DNA from 4 places in the Barrientosiimonas humi genome. Region 3 is predicted to be linked to each of the others. Evidence: riboswitches for the same ligand, from Rfam matches in the RefSeq annotation. Region 3 holds a riboswitch; each other region holds the start of a gene.

Region 1 (3,527 bases), 1.5 Mb from region 3:
CGGCTGCGCGGGGGTCTCGCCCTCGGCGACCTCGACCTCCTCGACGACCTCGGTCGTCTCGGTGGCCTCGTCGGCCTTGGCCGGGGAGCTCTTGGCGGCCTTCTTGGCGGTGGTCTTGGCCGCGGCCGTCTTGCTCGTCGCGGCGGTCTTCTTGGCGGCGCTCTTGGGCGCGGCCGACTTCGCGGCGGTCTTGGTGGTCGCGGACTTCGCGGTGTCGGCCTTCTTGCCGTCGACCGGCTTCGCGGCGGACTTGGCGCTCTTGGCCGGGGTCGCCTTGGCGGTCTTGGACGCCGCACGCTTGGTGGTGCTCTTGGTCGTCGAGGCCGGGGCCTTGGCCGACACGGTGCGCTTGGTCGACGTCGCAGGCACGGCCCGTCGGCCGTCGCCGGCGTCGCTGTCGGCAGGGGGGTTCGACGCTGAAGTCACGAGCAACCTTCCGTCACGGGGCGGCGCCGTCTGGGCACCACGAGACACCGCCGGTCGGCGGCGCCCGAGTTGTTGGGGGTGGAGCGGGCCTCGCGGTCTGGGATCAATGTTCGCCTGATCGGGGACCTGATGAACGCTGATCTCCTGAACGCTCCACGACCATTATAAAACGACGCACGGGACGTTCTTTCCAACCGCCCACGCCGTGGCGTTGTTCCACCGTCTCCGGCGGCGGGTCGGGCGGCCCCCGAGCCCGACGTACGCCGGTGCCGGCTCGCCCCTCGGCGGCACCTCGGTCAGTCGGCGGCGTCGGCCTTGACCGCGAGCACCGGGCAGGCGGCGTCGAGCAGGATGCGCTGGGCGTTGGAGCCGAGGATCAGCTTGCCGACCGGGGTGCGCCGGCGCAGCCCGATGACGATGAGGTCGACGCCCTCCTTCTCGGAGACCGCGATGATGTCTTCGGCCGGGTCCTTCTTGTGCTCGATGGGGCGGCGCTCGACCTGCACGCCGGACTGCTCGGCCTCGGCGACGACGGCGTCGAGCTCGGACGACTGGCCGCCGCCGGAGTCCAGCACGATGAGCTGGGTGGACATCCGCCGCGCCTCGTCGACGGCGCGGGTCAGGGCGGCGCGCCCCTCGGCGGTCGGGACGAATCCCACGAGCACGGTCATCTCGAGCCTCCTGCGCTGCGGCGTCTCCGGGGCGTCGGCGCCACCGGTGCGGCTGACGCTACCCGACGCGGCGGTGGTGGCGGGAGGCCAATCGGGCGAGCTGGCCGGAGACGAGATCGGCGACCTGGTCGACCTCGACGAGGAACCCGTCGTGGCCGTGCGCCGACTCGATGACGGCGGCCGGACGGCGCCCGTGCGCGGCGGCCAGCTGCTGGGAGAGCTCCAGCGGGAAGAGCCGGTCGCTGTCGACCCCGGCCACCACGAGGTCGCCGGTGTAGCGGCGCAGCACCTTGGCGATGCCGCCGCGCCCGCGGCCGATGTCGTGGGTCGCCATCGCGCGGGTGAGCGTGACGTAGCTCCCGGCGTCGAACCGGGCGGACAGCTTGCGGGCGTGGTGGTCCAGGTAGCTCTCGACCGCGAACCGCCCGCCGCGCATCGGGTCCTCCCCCGGCTGCGGCGAGCGCCCGAAGCGCTCCTCGAGCTCCGGCGCGCTGCGGTAGGTCGTGTGGGCGATGCGGCGCGCGAGCCCGAGGCCCTGGTCGGGCGAGACGCCGCTGCGGTGGTAGTCGCCGCCCCGCCAGTCGGGGTCCTGCTCGATGGCCAGCGTCTGCGCCTGGCCCCAGGCGATCTGGTCGGCCGTCGCGGCGCCGCACGCGGCGACGACGGCGGCGGCGCGGGTGCGGTCGGGATAGGTCGCGACCCACTCGGCCGCGCGCATCCCGCCCATCGAGCCGCCGATGACCAGCGCCCAGGCGGGGATGCCGAGCAGGTCGGCGACCAGCGCCTCGACCCGGACCTGGTCGCGGATCGTGACCTCGGGGAACCGCGAGCCCCACGGCTGCCCGTCGGCGGCCTCGGTGGCGGGCCCGGTGGTGCCGCGGCAGCCGCCCAGCACGTTGGTGGCCACGACGAACCAGCGGTCGGTGTCGATGGCGGCGCCGGGTCCGACGAGCCCGGGCCACCAGCCAGCCGTCGGCTGCCCCGGACCGGGTGGGCCGACGACGTGGGTGTCGCCGGTGAGGGCGTGCTCGACCAGGACCGCGTTGCTGCCGTCGGGGGCGAGCGTGCCCCAGGTCTGGACCGCCACGACCACGTCGGGCAGCAGCCCCCCGGTCTCCAGCGGCACCGAACCCACGCGCAGCCCGAACGCGTCGGGGTTGGTGCCCGCACCGAGCGGGACCCAGCACTCCGGGCGGCGGCCGTAGGCCGGGCGCGTCAGCGGGCGGTGTCGGTCCTGCAGCGTCATCGGCCTCGCTCCCGGTCAGGGGGCTCGCACCTGTCGCTGCCCCGCGCTTGTCGACGGCGTCGCCGACCTTGTCCTCACCCGGGGCACCCCACCGCGGTGGAGGGTTGCCGCTCAGCCAGCCGGGGCTTGTCGCTGAGACTCTTGACGCGACCGACGCTAGCACCGGGCCGAGCGGTCAGACCGCCGCCTCTCGCGTCGTGGGACACAGGTCGAGCGGCCGCATCCCGTGGGTCACGACCTGCATCAGCAGCCTTGCCATGCGGTAGTCGGGGTCGGCCTCCAGGGCGCGGTCGAGCGCGACCAGCGCGAGCGCTCCCCCGCCGTGCGTCCAGCACCAGTACGCCAGCAGCGTGGCCGGAGCCGGCACCATCGGCTCCGGCGCGGAGCGCACCAGCTCGCGCAGCCGCTCGGTGACGCGGGTGACCTCGGCAGGGGTGAGCACCCGGTCGTCGAACGGCACGGCGCCCGCCCGGCGGATCGCCCGCGTGAGGTCGGGGAACAGGCCGGGCACCGTCATCGGCGTCATCGCCAGCCAGCCCATCAGGTGGTCGCGCAGGTTCCGCTCGCGCAGCGTCATCAGCACCGTGCCGAGGTCGCCGACGGGCAGGTCGCGCACCCTCGGCGCGTCGAGCGAGGGGTCGAGCACCCGGGCGAGCGCCGCGGGGTAGTCGCCCCAGACGTACGGGTTGGGGCAGGCGAGCCGTCTCGCCGCCTGCGCCGACCGCTCGAGCGCGTCGAGCAGCGCTTCCCCACCGGCGGGGCCGACGTGGTCGGGGTCGAGGTCGGGATCGTCGCGATCGTCGTCGGGCTCGCCCCACTCCGCCGCCCACGCGTCGTCCCAGTCGTCGCACAGGTCGTCGTCGGCCGTGGCCTCGGCCCAGTCGGCGAAGCGGTCGTCGAGGTCGTCGAGCTCGCCCTCCTCGTGCGGGCCGAGCACGCGGGTCTGGACCCACTGCGCGACCGCGCCCGGGCGCAGCGGAGCCGGGCGCAGCGAGCGCACCAGGTCCTCGCGCTCGGCCGCGGGCGTGCGCTCCCCCAGCACGTGGTCGGCGACGGCGGGGATGCGGTCGGCGGCGGGCACCGCCTGCCACACCTCGCGCGGGCAGCGGCCGCCGCACCGGCAGTCGTCGATGCACCACTGCGCGGGCCGGTCGCCCTCGGCGGGGCGCACCAGCACGACGTGG
Region 2 (3,527 bases), 2.3 Mb from region 3:
GCTGCGTGCAGGACCTCATGCCGGCGCTGGTCGCCGCCGAGGGCGAGGTCATCGTGATCGGGTCGGTCGCCGCGCACGTGTCGTACGAGGGTGGCGGCGGCTATGTCGCGGCCAAGCACGCGGTGCGCGCGATGGTCGGCTCGCTGCGGCTGGAGATGTTCGACCAGCCGGTGCGCGTGTGCGAGATCGACCCGGGGATGGTGGCCTCCGACGAGTTCGCGCTGGTGCGCTTCCACGGCGACGCCGAGAAGGCCGCCGCGGTCTACGCCGGTGTGGTCGACCCGCTGACCCAGGAGGACATCGCCGAGTGCGTGGCGTTCGTCGCCACCCGCCCCAAGCACGTCAACATCGACTCGATGGTGGTGCGCCCGCGCGCGCAGGCGGCGCAGCACAAGATCCACCGGGTGTCGCCCTGAGAAGGCAGTTCACGCCGGTCCGCGCGATCGGGGCACCGTCTGCGGGGCCTGGCGCGAGGCCCGGCCGCGAACTGCCTTCGCGCAGCGACGCTCAGAAGTACCAGGGGAACGGGGACCAGTCGGGGTCGCGCTTCTGCAGGAACTGGTCGCGTCCCTCGACGGCCTCGTCGGTCATGTACGCCAGCCGCGTCGCCTCGCCCGCGAACACCTGCTGCCCCATCAGGCCGTCGTCGGTGAGGTTGAACGCGAACTTCAGCATCCGCTGCGCCTGCGGGCTCTTGCCCATGATCTCGCGGGCGACCTGCAGCGCCTCGGCCTCGAGCTCGGCGTGGTCGGCGACGATGTTGACCGCGCCCATCCGGTGCATGTCCTCGGCGGTGTACGTCCGCCCCAGGAAGAAGATCTCGCGGGCGAACTTCTGGCCCACCATCTTGGCGAGGTAGGCCGAGCCGTAGCCCGCGTCGAACGAGCCCACGTCGGCGTCGGTCTGCTTGAACCGGGCGTGCTCGCGGCTCGCGATCGTCAGGTCGCACACGACGTGCAGGCTGTGCCCGCCGCCGGCCGCCCACCCGGGCACGACCGCGACGACGACCTTGGGCATGGTGCGGATCAGCCGCTGCACCTCCAGGACGTGCAGCCGCCCGCCCTCGGCCTTGACCCGTCGCTCGTCGACGGACTCGGCGGTGTCGCCGTCGGCGTACTGATAGCCGCTGCGCCCGCGGATGCGCTGGTCACCGCCGGAGCAGAACGACCACTTGCCGGCCGCGCCGGTGCCCTCGGGGCCGGGCCCGTTGCCGGTGAGCAGCACGCAGCCGACGTCGGGGGTGCGCCGCGCGTGGTCGAGCACGCGATAGAGCTCGTCGACGGTGTGCGGCCGGAACGCGTTGAGCACCTCGGGCCGGTCGAACGCCACCCGCACGCACCCCACGTCGACCGCGCGGTGGTAGGTGATGTCGGTGAGGTCCTCGAACCCGGGCACGGGCGCCCAGTCGTCGGGCCGGAACGGGTTGGCGGTGGTCTGCTCGCTCACCTGCGTGATGTTAGGCGTACGTCCGTCGCGGCTCACCCAGCGGACGGTGCCGGACACGGCGGCGCCGGGTCGGTTAACGTGGCGCGCGCAACATCCATCAAGACCGGCTGAGGGACAGGCCCGTTGACGCCGGGGCAGCCTTCCGCGAGGCAACTCGCGGAAAAGGTGCCAAGTCCTGCGGCGGCCCTCGGGCCAGCCGGAAGATGGAGCGTCGCAGACGTCTGACCAGGCGCCGGTGACGCGCAGCCTCCGGTCCGCATGGCTGGCCACCTGTGACCAGGAGGACACCATGACTGACATCTCCCGCCTCACCCGCGGACTCACCACCGGCATCAACGCCGACCCCACCCACGGCGCCGTCGTGCCGCCGCTGCACCTCACGAGCACCTTCAGCTTCAGCGGGTTCGGCGAGTGCGGGCAGTATGACTACACCCGCTCGGGCAACCCCACCCGCGACCTCCTCGGCGAGGCGCTGGCCACGCTCGAGGGCGGGTTCGGCGGCACCATCACCTCGACCGGGATGTCCGCGATCGCGCTGTGCACGACCGCGCTGCTCGCGCCCGGCGACACGATCGTCGTGCCGCACGACTGTTACGGCGGCAGCTGGCGACTGTTCGACTCGCTGTCGACGAAGGGCCAGTTCCGTTGTCGCACAGTGGATCTCACCGATCCTGACGCGCTCGCCGAGGCGCTGCGCGAGCGCCCGAAGGTGGTGTGGGTCGAGACGCCGTCCAACCCGCTGCTGCGCCTCACCGACGTGCGCGCGGTGGCCGACGCCGCCCACGCGGCCGGCGCGCTCGTGGTCGCCGACAACACGTTCCTGTCGCCGCTGCTGCAGCGACCGATCGAGCTGGGCGCCGACGTGGTCGTGCACTCGACGACGAAGTACATCAACGGGCACAGCGACGTCGTCGGCGGCGCGGTCGTGGCGGCCACGCCCGAGCTGCACGAGGAGCTGGCCTACTGGGGCAACGTGCTCGGCGTCACCGGCAGCCCGTTCGACTCCTACCTCGCGCTGCGCGGGCTGCGCACCCTGCACGTGCGGCTGCGCGCTCACCAGGACAACGCCCGCGCCCTCGTCGACGCCGCGCTCGACCACCCGGCCGTCGCGCGGGTGCACTACCCCGGGCTCGCCGACCACCCGGGCCACGACATCGCCGCGCGGCAGCAGGACGGCTTCGGCGCGATGCTGTCGGTCGAGCTGCGCGGCGGGGAGGAGGCGGTGCGCGCGTTCGTCGACGGGCTGCACTGCTTCACCCTGGCCGAGTCGCTCGGCGGCACCGAGAGCCTGGTCGCCCACCCCGCCACGATGACCCACGCGTCGATGAGTCCCGAGGCGCGCGCGGTCGCCGGCATCGGCGACGGGCTGCTGCGCTTCTCGGTGGGCATCGAGGCCCCGGAGGACCTGGTCGCCGACCTGCGCGCCGCGCTCGACCGCGCGGAGGCGCGCACCCCCGTGGCCGTCTGAGGTGGTCGGCCCGGGTTCCTAGACTCGGGTCATGCCGATCCCGGAGTACGTCGCCGACCTGCGCGAGCACGTCGGCACCCGACTGCTGTGGTTGCCGGGGACGTCGGCGTACGTCCTGCGCCAGGTCGACGGGCGCCAGCAGGTGCTGCTGGTGCGCCGCTCCGACAACGGCCTGTGGACGCCCGTCACCGGGATCTGCGACCCGGGCGAGGAGCCCGACGTCACCGCCGAGCGCGAGGTGCTCGAGGAGACGTGCGTGCAGGTCGAGGTCGAGCGGCTGCTCGCCGTGTCGTCGCTGATCCCGATGGAGTACCCCAACGGCGACCGCTGCCAGTACCTCGACCACGCGTTCCGCTGCCGCTGGGTCGCGGGGGAGCCGCGGGTCGGTGACGAGGAGTCCAGCGACGTGCGCTGGTTCGACGTCACCGACCTGCCGCCGCTGCTCCCGCGGTTCGAGCGCCAGCTCGCGATGGCCCTCGCGGACGACGGTCCGGTGCTGTTCGGCAAGGCGCAGCGGGTCCGATGAGCGTCTTCGACGTCGAGCAGCTGGTCCTCGGCATGCGGGTGGTGCAGCTGCCGCTGCGCACCCGCTTCCGAGGCGTCACCGAGCGCG
Region 3 (3,527 bases):
CCACCGACGAGGAGCCCGCATGACCGCCCTGCTCATCACCGACGTACGCCCGTGGGGCCGGAGCGCGACCGACGTCGCCGTCCTCGACGGCCGGATCGTGGCCGCGCTGCCCGAGGGGGTCGAGCCGCAGGTGGTGCCGGGACGCGGCCGGCTGCTGCTGCCGTCGTTCTCCGACGTGCACGTGCACCTGGACTCCACCCGCATCGGGCTGCCGTTCCGCGAGCACACCGGCTCGCCGGGCATCTGGCCGATGGTGATGAACGACCGCGCCAACTGGCGCTCGGCAGAGCTGCCGGTCGCCGAGCGGGCAGAGCTGACCCTCGGCCGGATGATCGCCCGCGGCGCGACGCGGGTTCGCTCCTACGCCCAGATCGACGTCGACGCCGGGCTCGAGCGGTTCGACGCGGTGCGCCGGGCCAAAGAGACCCACGCGGGCCGCTGCGACGTCGCGGTCATCGCCTTCCCGCAGGCGGGGCTGCTGCGCGAGGAGGGGACGGTTCCGCTGCTCGAGGAGGCGCTGCGCCAGGGCGCCGACGTGATGGGCGGCATCGACCCGTGCACGCTCGACCGCGACCCCAAGGGCCACCTCGACGTGGTCTTCAAGCTGGCCGAGCGATACCAGGTCCCGATCGACATTCACCTGCACGAGCCCGGGCACCTCGGGGTGTTCAGCACCGACCTGGTGATCGAGCGGGTGCGCGCGCTCGGCATGCAGGGGCAGGTCACGATGTCCCACGCGTACGACCTCGGCTCGGTCGACGAGGCCACCACCCGGCGGCTGGTCGAGACGTTCGCCGAGCTCGACATCGCGATGGCCACCGTCGCCCCGGCCAGGCAGCAGGGACTGCCGCTGACGGCGCTCGCCGAGGCGGGCGTACGCGTGGGGCTGGGGGAGGACGGGCAGCGCGACTACTGGTCGCCCTACGGCAACGCGGACATGCTCGACCGCACCTGGCAGCTGGCGTTCACCCACGGCTTCCGGGCCGACGAGCTCATCGAGCACTGCGTCGCGATCGCGACCGTGGGCGGCGCGGCGGTGCTCGACGCGACCGCGCCGCGGCTTGGCGGCGTCGCCGACCGGCCCGGTCTCGAGGTGGGCCACCCGGCCGAGCTGCTGCTGGTCGACGGCGAGACCGTGACCTCGGCGGTGATGGACCGCGGCACCGACCGCACGGTGATCCACGCCGGACGCGTGGTGGCCGACGGGCTGGCCCTGGTCCCAGGTGCTGGACAGGGCTTGCCCGACTGGCGGACCTCTCAATAACGTCTCGTTATCCCATCCAGAGCGGCTGAGAGACCTGGCTCGTCGACGCCGCAGCAACCGCCTCGCCCGAGGAAGGTGCTAACGCCAGGACCGATGGCCGAGAGGACGCTCCGCGATGTCACAACCCCTCACCGTGCTGCCCCGACGAGACGCCCCGATCGACCTGCGCCCGGCCTTCCGGCAGGCGGCCAGCAGCGCCTGGGTCATCACCAGCTCGCACGCTGGTCAGCCGGTCGGCTTCACCGCGATCTCCGTGGTGTCGGTGTCGGTGGACCCGCCGCTGGTGTCGTTCAACCTCAACCTCACCAGCTCGAGCCGGTCGACGATCGAGCAGTCCGGCCGGGTGGCCCTGCACCTGCTCGCCGACGGGCAGGCTGACCTCGCCCGCCGCTTCTCCGCCGACCGCAGCCAGCGGTTCGCCTACGACGGCACCTGGCGCTGGCACGCCGACGAGCTGCCCGCGCTCACCGACCCGGTGCTGCGCCTGTCGGCCGCCGTGGTCGGCGTGCTGGAGGCCGGCGACAGCCTCGTCGTGACGGCGGAGGTCACCGACCTCGAGCGCGCCGAGGGCGTGCGTCCGCTGGTGCACCACGACGCGGTCTACCGCGCGCTCGACTGAGTCGCGCGCAGCGCACCGGACCTCGAGAACCCAAACCCCACAAGGAGTTTCACGCATGTCTGTCGACCCTCTGAAGTTCGCCTACTGGGTGCCCAACGTGTCCGGTGGTCTCGTCGTGAGCACGCTGCCGCAGCGCACGAACCACTCACCGGCGTACAACATCGACACGGCGCGCGTGGCCGAGCAGAACGGCTTCGAGTACGCCCTGACGCAGGTGCGCTACCTCGCGTCCTACGGCGCCGACGCCCAGCACGAGTCGACCTCGTTCTCGCAGCTGCTGCTCGCCAACACCGAGAAGCTGAAGGTCATCGCGGCCGTCCACCCGGGCTTCTGGCAGCCGGCGGTGCTCGCCAAGCTCGCGGCGACCGCGCAGGAGTGGAGCAACGACCGGTTCGCGCTCAACGTCGTGTCGGGCTGGTTCAAGCAGGAGTTCACCAACCTCGGTGAGCCGTGGCTGGACCACGAGGAGCGCTACCGCCGCTCCGAGGAGTTCATCGAGGTGCTCAAGGGCGCCTGGAGCACCGACGACTTCACCTTCCGCGGCGACTTCTACCGCACCCGCGACCTCACCTTCCGCCCCCAGCCGAGCACGCCGCCGGAGGTCTTCCAGGGCGGCAACTCCACCAGCGCCCGCAAGATGGCCGGCCGCCTGTCGGACTGGTACTTCATGAACGGCAACACCGTCGAGGACGTGCGCGACCAGGTCGAGGAGGTCTCCGGCTACGGCCAGGAGCACGACCGCCGGCCGGGCTTCGGGCTCAACGGGTTCGCCGTCGTGCGCGACACCGAGGACGAGGCCCGCCAGGTGGTGCAGGACATCATCGACAACGCCGACGAGGACAAGGTCAAGGCGTTCGGCGAGGCCGTGAAGCAGGCCGGCAAGGCCAGCTCGGACGGCAAGGGCATGTGGGCCGGCTCCGACTTCAAGGACCTGGTGCAGTACAACGACGGCTTCAAGACCGGCCTCGTCGGCACGCCCGAGCAGGTCGCCCGCCGCATCGTCGAGTACAAGAAGGTCGGCGTCGACCTGCTGCTCGTCGGCTTCCTGCACGTGCAGGAGGAGGTCGAGCGCTTCGGCAAGGAGGTCATCCCGCTGGTGCGCGAGCTCGAGGGCGAGGCCGACGCCGAGCGCGGCGCCGCCTGACCAGGCTGGATCAGACCTGGCCCGACTCCCACATCCGGGCGGCGATCTCCACCCGGTTCCGCACGCCCAGCTTGGTCTGGATGCTGCCGAGGTGGGTCTTGACCGTGCCGAGCGAGATGAACAGCTCGGCCGCCACCTCGGAGTTGGTACGTCCGCGCGCCACCAGGCGCGCGACGTCCAGCTCCCGCTCGGACAGGTCGGCGACGCCGGGCACGGCGGGCGCGGACGAGCCGGCGGCGCGGGTGCGCTGCAGCAGACGCACGGTCAGCTCGGGGCTGATGAGCGCGTCCCCGCTGGCCGCCGCGCGGATCGCCGAGACCAGCAGGTCGGGTCCGGAGTCCTTCAGCAGGAAGCCGACCGCGCCGTCGGCCAGGGCGGTGTCGACGTAGTCGTCGTGGTCGAACGTCGTGACGATGACGACCCGGGTCTGGCCGGCGACCTGCCGGTTGACCGCGAGGCCGTCCAGCTTGGGCATGCGGATGTCGAGCAGCGCCACGTCG
Region 4 (3,527 bases), 170 kb from region 3:
GGTTCAAGGACCTCGGCCTGGTCGTGGTCGACGAGGAGCAGCGCTTCGGCGTCGAGCACAAGGAGCAGCTCAAGCAGCTGCGCACGGCCGTCGACGTGCTCGCCATGTCGGCCACGCCGATCCCGCGCACGCTCGAGATGGCGGTCACCGGCATCCGCGAGATGTCTACTCTCGCAACGCCGCCCGAGGAGCGGCACCCGGTCCTGACCTTCGTCGGCGGGTACGACGAGAAGCAGATCACCGCGGCGATCCGGCGTGAGCTGATGCGCGAGGGACAGGTCTTCTTCGTGCACAACAAGGTGCAGTCGATCGAGAAGGCCGCGGCCCGGCTGCGCGAGCTGGTGCCCGAGGCCCGCATCACCACAGCGCACGGGAAGATGAGCGAGCAGCGGCTCGAGGAGGTCGTCGTCGACTTCTGGGAGCGCCGCTCCGACGTGCTGGTCTGCACCACGATCGTCGAGACCGGCCTGGACATCTCCAACGCCAACACCCTCATCGTCGAGCGCTCCGACGTGCTCGGCCTCTCCCAGCTGCACCAGCTGCGGGGACGCGTCGGGCGCGGCCGCGAGCGGGCGTACGCCTATTTCCTGTTCCCGCCCGACAAGCCGCTCACCGAGACCGCGCACGACCGGCTCGAGACGATCGCCAGCCACACCGACCTCGGCGCGGGCATGCAGGTCGCGATGAAGGACCTGGAGATCCGCGGCGCGGGCAACCTGCTCGGCGGTGAGCAGTCCGGCCACATCGCCGGCGTCGGCTTCGACCTGTACGTCCGCATGGTCGGCGAGGCGGTCGCCGACTTCCGCTCCGACGGCACGGCCGAGAAGCCGCCGTCGGAGGTGAAGATCGAGCTGCCGGTCGACGCCCACCTGCCGCACGACTACGTGCCGGGGGAGCGGCTGCGGCTGGAGGCGTACAAGAAGCTCGCGACCGTCGAGGACGAGGCGGCGCTCGCCGCGATCGTGGAGGAGCTGGAGGACCGCTACGGCACGCCTCCGGAGCCGGCCCAGCACCTCATCGAGGTGGCGCGGCTGCGCACGGTGGCCCGCCGCGCCGGCATCAGCGACATCGCGGTGCAGGGCAAGAACGTGCGGTTCTCCCCGGTCGACCTGCGCGAGAGCCAGGCGCTGCGGCTGCAGCGGCTCTACAAGGGGACGGTCATCCGCGAGGCGATGCACCAGATCCTGGTGCCCGCCCCGCGCACCGCCGCCGTCGGCGGCCGCCCGCTGCGCGACACCGAGGTGCTGCAGTGGGCACGCCAGCTGATCGAGCAGGTGCTGCTCGACAGCGCCGCCGCAGCCTGACCCGCCCCCGCCCCCGCCCCGCCCCTCGGACCCCCGCAACTCCGCATGAAACCGGGTTACGTGCATTTGACCCCCATGCATTGAGGTCAAACGCACGTAACCCGGCTTCATGCCCGGGTGGGGGTGGGTCTCGTGGCCGGGTGGGGTCCTGTCCGGGTGGTGGGGCTCTCGACAGGCGAGACGACCGCGGGGCCTCCTTGTCGCCACGCAATGGATTCCATAATCTCTCGTTAGGTCTTGAGCGTCAGCGCGAAGCCCCGGCTCGCTGGCCAGCAACCCTCCGACGCGGTGGGGTGCTCCGGGTGACGACCTGGCTCGGTCGCAGCAGCGGCCGCGCAAGCGCGATCCAGGAGACTCACGGATGAACGGCAACCAGGCCCTCGTGCGCCGTCGCCACATCGATCTGCTGCAGGTGGCAAGCGACCTCTGTCGCTGACAGGTAGACCCCGAAAGTCCCTGTCCTGCAAGGGGATCCGCCGACAGGTCGGCGATCCCGCACCGGCTGCCGCGAGCGTACGCCCGCCCGCCGGTCCGTCCGAAGGAACCCTCCGTGACGTCCAACCCTTCTCTCGACCGCCGCACCCTGCTCGCCGGCGGCCTGACCCTGCTCGCCGGGGGCGCCCTCGCCGGGTGCGCCGACCCCGGCAACGCCGCGACCCGCGCGGCGGGCTCCAGCAGCGGCGCGCAGCGCGTGACCGGCGCGAAGAACGCGGCGGCGGCCGCCCGGCTCCCGGCCGCCGTGCGCGAGCGCGGCAGCATCGTCATCGGCAACGCCGCGGGCGGTGGCGGCACCCCGCCGCTGGCCTTCCTCGCCGAGGACAACACGACACCGACCGGGGTCGAGGTCGACCTCGCGCGGCTGCTCGCCGAGATCCTCGGCCTGCGCGTCGAGCAGCCGGTCACCTCCTGGGAGAACCTCTTCCTCAAGGTCGACGCCGGCACCTTCGACGCGGTGCTGTCCAACGTCACCGTGACCGAGGAGCGCAAGGCCAAGTACGACTTCGCCACCTATCGCAAGGACGACATCTCGGTCGAGGCCAAGAAGGGCGCCACCTGGCGGGTGCGGTCGGGGGCCGACATCGCGGGGCGCACGCTCGCCGTCGGGTCCGGCACGAACCAGGAGAAGATCCTGGTCGACTGGAACGCCGCCAACGTCAAGGCGGGGCGGCCCCGGGCGACGATCCGCTACTACCAGAACCCGGCTGATCGCTATCTCGCGCTGCAGTCGGGCCAGATCGACGCCTACGTCGGGCCGAGCCCCAACGTGCGCTACCACATCGACACCGCGAAGCAGACGGTCGAGATCGGCCGCTTCTCCGGCGGCGGGTCGCGGCAGGGACTCATCGGCGTGCTGAGCAAGAAGGGGTCGGGTCTCGCGCCCGCCTTCGCCGCCGCGGTCGACGCAGCGATCGCCGACGGCAGCTATCGCGCCGTGCTCGACCGCTGGGGCGTGCAGGCCGACGCCGTGCCGCGCTCCCTGGTCAACCCGCCCGGTCTGCCCAAGTCCTGAATCGCCTTCGGAACAAAGGGAATCCGCACATGGCACTCATCGCCACGATCACCGGCAGCCCGACCGCACCGTCGCGCACCGACGCCGTCGTCGACCACGTCGCCCGGCGCGCCGCGGTGCGTGGCCACCAGGTGCAGGCCATCGCCCTGCGTGACCTCCCGGCCGAGCCGCTGCTGCGCGCCGACCCCACGGCGCCGGCGGTGGCCGACGCGGTCGCCGCGATCGAGCGGGCCGACGCCGTCATCGTCGGCACGCCCGTCTACCGCGCGTCGTTCTCCGGTCTCCTCAAGGCGTTCCTCGACCTGCTGCCGCGGGACGCGCTGTCCGGCAAGGCGGTCCTGCCGCTGGTCACCGGGGGCAGCCTGGCGCACGCCCTGGTCGGTGACTACGCGCTGGCGCCGGTCCTGCGGTCGCTGCAGCCGGCGTACGTCGGGGGCGGGCGGTTCGTCCTCGCCGAGCAGGTGCGCCTGCACGAGGGCGGCGGAGCCGTGCTCGCCCCTGAGGTGCTCGCCGCCCTGGGCGCCGTCGCCTCGGCGTTCGTCGCCCGCCTCGAGGGGCGGCCGGCGGAGGCTGCTGCCCCCGCGACCGACCGGCCGGCCGAGGTGACCGCGCGCGTCGTGCCCGTCGACGACCCCGTGCTGCGCCCGCTGCTGGAGGAGCTGCAGGTGGAGTACGGCACCCGCTACGCCCGCGACAGCGTCAACGAGCGCCTG

What was found. Region 3 has a riboswitch for S-adenosylmethionine ahead of FB554_RS11280 (flavin reductase family protein). Riboswitches for the same ligand answer to the same signal wherever they lie in the genome.
Region 1: linked by a shared signal. The riboswitch ahead of metX (homoserine O-acetyltransferase MetX) and the one ahead of FB554_RS11280 (flavin reductase family protein) in region 3 are both predicted to bind S-adenosylmethionine.
Region 2: linked by a shared signal. The riboswitch ahead of metB (cystathionine gamma-synthase) and the one ahead of FB554_RS11280 (flavin reductase family protein) in region 3 are both predicted to bind S-adenosylmethionine.
Region 4: linked by a shared signal. The riboswitch ahead of FB554_RS12110 (transporter substrate-binding domain-containing protein) and the one ahead of FB554_RS11280 (flavin reductase family protein) in region 3 are both predicted to bind S-adenosylmethionine.

What each region holds. Positions count from the first base shown of each region.
Region 1 is NZ_VFOK01000001.1:954,827-958,353, reverse strand. Features, by position in the region: gene FB554_RS04520 (RNA polymerase sigma factor) at 1-474, opposite strand, end outside; gene FB554_RS04515 (universal stress protein) at 723-1,097, opposite strand; gene metX (homoserine O-acetyltransferase MetX) at 1,156-2,343, opposite strand; SAM riboswitch class IV at 2,382-2,490, opposite strand; gene FB554_RS04505 (DUF4192 domain-containing protein) at 2,519-3,527, opposite strand, start outside.
Region 2 is NZ_VFOK01000001.1:133,929-137,455, forward strand. Features, by position in the region: gene FB554_RS00655 (SDR family NAD(P)-dependent oxidoreductase) at 1-416, shown strand, start outside; gene FB554_RS00660 (1,4-dihydroxy-2-naphthoyl-CoA synthase) at 508-1,446, opposite strand; SAM riboswitch class I at 1,538-1,656, shown strand; gene metB (cystathionine gamma-synthase) at 1,736-2,914, shown strand; gene FB554_RS00670 (NUDIX hydrolase) at 2,946-3,440, shown strand; gene FB554_RS00675 (o-succinylbenzoate synthase) at 3,437-3,527, shown strand, end outside.
Region 3 is NZ_VFOK01000001.1:2,406,116-2,409,642, reverse strand. Features, by position in the region: gene FB554_RS11285 (amidohydrolase family protein) at 20-1,264, shown strand; SAM riboswitch class I at 1,274-1,364, shown strand; gene FB554_RS11280 (flavin reductase family protein) at 1,380-1,883, shown strand; gene sfnG (dimethylsulfone monooxygenase SfnG) at 1,939-3,027, shown strand; gene FB554_RS11270 (response regulator) at 3,038-3,527, opposite strand, start outside.
Region 4 is NZ_VFOK01000001.1:2,578,808-2,582,334, reverse strand. Features, by position in the region: gene mfd (transcription-repair coupling factor) at 1-1,304, shown strand, start outside; SAM riboswitch class IV at 1,538-1,652, shown strand; gene FB554_RS12110 (transporter substrate-binding domain-containing protein) at 1,855-2,814, shown strand; gene ssuE (NADPH-dependent FMN reductase) at 2,844-3,527, shown strand, end outside.